DNA from 2 places in the Aureimonas sp. SA4125 genome. Region 1 is predicted to be linked to the other one. Evidence: predicted binding sites of a transcription regulator. Region 1 holds the regulator's gene; the other holds the start of a gene.

What was found. The regulator HrcA, encoded in region 1, represses chaperone genes, less so after heat shock. The targets are predictions, from matches to a motif close to GTTAGCACTCNCNNNNNGNGAGTGCTAAC.
Region 2: groES (co-chaperone GroES) is a predicted target of HrcA. The motif match lies at 947-975, and genes of this name have one in related genera.

The regions. Positions count from the first base shown of each region.
Region 1 covers NZ_AP025032.1:13,182-15,582, reverse strand. Annotated here, with positions in the region: gene rph (ribonuclease PH) at 1-186, opposite strand, end outside; gene hrcA (heat-inducible transcriptional repressor HrcA) at 426-1,526, shown strand; gene grpE (nucleotide exchange factor GrpE) at 1,710-2,384, shown strand.
Region 2 covers NZ_AP025032.1:366,626-369,026, reverse strand. Annotated here, with positions in the region: gene Sa4125_RS01790 (TadE/TadG family type IV pilus assembly protein) at 1-701, opposite strand, end outside; gene groES (co-chaperone GroES) at 1,037-1,333, shown strand; gene groL (chaperonin GroEL) at 1,458-2,401, shown strand, end outside.

The DNA of each region.
Region 1 (2,401 bases):
TTCGGCGGTGACCCAGCCCTTGCCGGAATTCTTCAGGAAGGGCGGCACGCGCTCCTCGAGGCTCGCCATGCACAGGACATGCGTATTGCCGAACTTGACGAGGCACGAGCCCTCGGCATGGAGGGACACGCCGCGTTCGAGCGAGACGGCGCGCAATTCGTCATTGGCGCGTTTGGAAGGCCGCATGGTTCAGATCCCTGGTCGCTACTGTGTGAGGGCGCATGCTCATGCGATTCCCGTCGAACCGGCGTTTAACCACGAGCCGGGGGCCATGGGCAAAATAAATCCGGCCAAAGCGGTTCGAAACGCGCTGCCATGGGTTGTTGGCGAACCGGCCACCGTCCGACTCGGCGTCGCCCATCCTTGCCACTTGGACAGTTTCTTCAAGCACCGTATAGTGATGGCCGATGCTGAGAGAACGCCCGATGAACGAGTTCAGACTGCCCGCACCGGATTTTCCCGCGATGCTGGACGAGCGGTCGCGGGACATCTTTCGCCTGATCGTCGAATCCTATCTCGACCTCGGCGAACCCGTGGGATCGCGTGCTCTGTCCAAGCTGCTGACGACGGCGCTCTCGCCGGCCTCGGTGCGCAACGTGATGAGCGATCTCGAGACACTCGGCCTCATCTATTCGCCCCATATCAGCGCCGGACGCATGCCGACCGAGCTTGGCCTGCGCTTCTTCGTCGACGCCTTCCTCGAAATCGGCGACCTGCCGCAGGGCGAGCGGGAGGCGATCGAGGAAAAGGTCAAGGCGACGGGGGATCTCCGGCCGTTCGATTCGCTCCTGACGGAGGCGAGCCAACTCCTGTCGGGCCTCTCGCGCGGCGCAGGTCTCGTGCTGACGGCGAAGACGGACATGCGCCTGAAGCACATCGAGTTCATCCGGCTGGAGCCGACGAAGGCGCTCGCCGTCCTCGTCGGCGAAAAGGGCGACGTCGAGAACCGGGTGATCGACCTCCCGGCCGGCGTCACGGCCGCGCAGATCGTCGAGGCCTCCAACTTCCTCAACGCCCATGTCGTCGGCCGCACTCTCGGCGAGGCGCGCGACCGCGTGCAGGCCTTGAAGGACGAGGCCGCGACGGCGCTCGACATCCTCAGCCAGGGCCTTGTCGAAAAAGGCCTTGCCGTCTGGTCGGGAGCGGCCTCCGGCCAGCCGTCACGGCTGATCGTCCGCGGCAGGGCCAACCTCCTCGAAAACGTCACGGCGTCGGACGACCTCGACCGGCTGCGGCTCCTCTTCGACGAGCTGGAGACCAAGAGCGGCATCATCGAACTGCTCGACCTTGCCGAGACGGGCAATGGCGTCAGGATCTTCATCGGCTCGGAGAACAAGCTGTTCTCGCTGTCGGGCTCCTCGCTCGTCGTCGCGCCCTACAGCGACGGCGACCAGAAGGTCATCGGCGCCGTCGGCGTGATCGGTCCGACACGGCTCAACTATCGCCGCATCGTGCCGATGGTCGACTACACCGCCCGCCTCGTCTCGCGGCTCCTGGCGCAGGTCGCGGCGGCGCGGCGGTCCTGATCGCCGAAGGCCCCGGACGGGTGGCGCCAGCCAGCCGTCCGGGCCGATCGGATTGCCGAAAGCCTTGATTTTCCGCTCGCCGCATTCGATATCCCGGGCACAGCACATTTCAACGATCCACCCCTTCCGATCCTCCTGCGAGAGTCGGCAGCGAGGGTGCGAAACGCGAGGATTTTGACCATCATGACGAGCGACACCGAAGACCGCGGCAACGAGACCCACGTCGACCCGGCGCCGGAGGCCGCATCGCAGGGTGCCCGCGAGCGCTCGCCATTCGAGCGCGGCGACTATTCCGAGGATGAGGCCGAGGCCTTCATCGCCAGCATCGCCGCCGAGCGGATCGAGGGGCTCGAGACCGAGAACGCCGATCTGAAGGACCGCATGCTCCGGCTCGCCGCCGACATGGAGAATCTGCGCCGGCGCACCGAGCGCGAGGTCAAGGACGCCCGTACCTACGCGGTCACCGGCTTTGCCCGCGAGATGCTGTCGGTCATGGACAATCTCCGCCGCACCATCGCCGCCGTGCCGGAAGGCGCCCGCGAGGGTGGCGAGACCGGCCTTGCGACGCTTCTCGACGGCGTCGAACTGACCGAGCGCGGCATGCTGGCGACGCTGGAGAAGTTCGGCGTCAAGAAGCTCGAGCCCGAAGGCGAACGCTTCGACCCGAATTTCCACCAGGCGATGTTCGAGGTTCCGAACGCCGAGGTTGCCAACAACACCGTCGTCCAGGTCGTTCAGGACGGCTACGCCATCGGCGACCGGGTCCTGCGCCCCGCCATGGTCGGTGTCGCCAAGGGCGGCCCGAAGGTGATGGCGGAGCCGAAGCCTGTGGACGGGACGAGCGACGACGCAGCCTGAGGAGCGACGGCGGCAGC
Region 2 (2,401 bases), 350 kb from region 1:
TGATGAAGCGGCGACAGCCCCTTCGGGTCCATCCACCAGGCATCGAGATTGTCCACGCCGAGGTTCACGGCGCCCGAGAACGGCACGACGGCGACCCGCGCCGGATCGTCGGAAGCAGCGCCGGAACCGGCGAAGAATTTCGCCGCTGCAGAGCGGGCGACGCGGCGCAGCGTCACAATCTTCGATTCGCCACCGGCGCTGGGCGAACTTGCCATCGACCCGGAAGTGTCGAGCACCATCGCCACCTCGACGGTCGTATCCGACACCTGCACGGTGCTGGCGACCTTGATGATCTTGCCGCCGAAGATCTTGGACGCGGTCACGCTCAGCGGCAGGAACATCGGGCTGTACGTATATTCGGCGTGAAGCTTCAACTGACGCGTGTGATCTTCATCGAAGCTCACGCCGTCGTAAACGAGGCTGGCCGTGCTCCGGGACAGCCCGCTGACGTTGCCGTCGAAAAAGTTCTTCGCGTAGAGCGCGAGATTCGCCGGATCTGGATCGACGGAATACTGCTTGGCCGCAGCAAGGGCTGCCGCGTCGGCGGCATTTTGAACCTGTACCCGGTTCGAATACATCATGCTGAGATCCACGGCGCCGCCCATGGCCAGAACCAGCGGAACGGCGACCAGAGCGCCCAGCACTGCGAAGTTGCCTTTTTCGCCGCGCCTGAAGCGCTTCAGCGACTCCCGTATCTTCATGACAAACCACCGATATTATGGATCGGCAGACTGCCTTCCACGACGCCAACACCTTAGCTCCAGCGTGCGTTAAGACGGCGTTTCCCGGATCGATCGACTTCGACGGGTCGGCGCCATTTGGCAAAAATTTCAACGCGCTGGGTGCATGCGCAGGCTTCCCCGGAGCGTCGTCGGACCGGTGGATTGCGGGAGAACCCCCGCGATCGACCTTGACAAGCATGGGGCCTGGCCCCTATTTCAGGGCCGCTAGCACTCAGCCAAGGCGAGTGCCAACAATCCGAACCGGCAGCCCGAAAGAGCGCCGGTTGTCCTCTACAGCTGAAGGGCCAACGACTATGGCAACTGTGAACTTCCGTCCTCTCCACGATCGGGTCGTCGTGCGTCGCGTGGAGTCCGAGACCAAGACGGCCGGCGGGATCATCATCCCGGATACGGCCAAGGAGAAGCCGCAGGAAGGCGAGATCATCGCCGTCGGCGCTGGCGCTCGCGACGAGCAGGGCAAGATCCAGCCGCTGGACGTCAAGGCCGGCGATCGCATCCTGTTCGGCAAGTGGTCGGGCACCGAGGTCAAGCTCAACGGCGAAGACCTTCTGATCATGAAGGAATCCGACATCATGGGCGTCGTCGGCTGATCAGTCGACTGTCGGACCCCCGGTCCGGTGACGGGGCGACCTGTCCCGCGGGGCGTCCAAACTCTCATTCCCCCTCAATTCAACACGATGCGGCTCGTTTCGAGCGCATCGAGGAGACATTCAAATGGCTGCCAAGGAAGTAAAATTCGGCCGTGACGCCCGCGAACGCATGCTGCGCGGCGTCGACATCCTCGCCGACGCCGTCAAGGTGACGCTCGGCCCCAAGGGCCGCAACGTCGTCATCGACAAGTCGTTCGGCGCACCGCGCATCACCAAGGACGGCGTCACCGTCGCCAAGGAGATCGAGCTCGAGGACAAGTTCGAGAACATGGGCGCCCAGATGGTGCGCGAAGTGGCCTCGAAGACCAACGACAAGGCCGGTGACGGCACCACGACCGCGACCGTTCTGGCCCAGGCGATCGTCCGCGAAGGCGGCAAGGCCGTCGCCGCCGGCATGAACCCGATGGACGTCAAGCGCGGCATCGACATGGCCGTCATCAAGGTCGTCGAAGCCCTGCAGGCCTCGGCCCGCAAGATCGAGACCTCGGATGAAGTCGCCCAGGTCGGCACCATCTCGGCCAATGGCGAGAAGGAAATCGGCGAGATGATCGCCTCGGCGATGCAGAAGGTCGGCAACGAGGGTGTCATCACCGTCGAGGAAGCCAAGACCGCCGAGACCGAGCTCGAAGTCGTCGAAGGCATGCAGTTCGACCGCGGCTACCTCTCGCCCTACTTCGTGACCAACCCCGAGAAGATGGTCGCCGAGCTCGAGGACCCCTACATCCTCCTGCACGAGAAGAAGCTTTCGAACCTCCAGGCGATGCTTCCGGTGCTCGAGCAGGTCGTCCAGTCGGGCAAGCCGCTTCTCATCATCTCGGAAGACGTCGAAGGCGAGGCCCTGGCCACGCTCGTCGTCAACAAGCTGCGGGGCGGCCTGAAGATCGCCGCCGTCAAGGCGCCGGGCTTCGGTGATCGCCGCAAGGCCATGCTGGAAGACATCGCGACCCTGACCGGTGGCCAGGTGATCTCGGAAGATCTCGGCATCAAGCTCGAGACCGTCACGCTCGA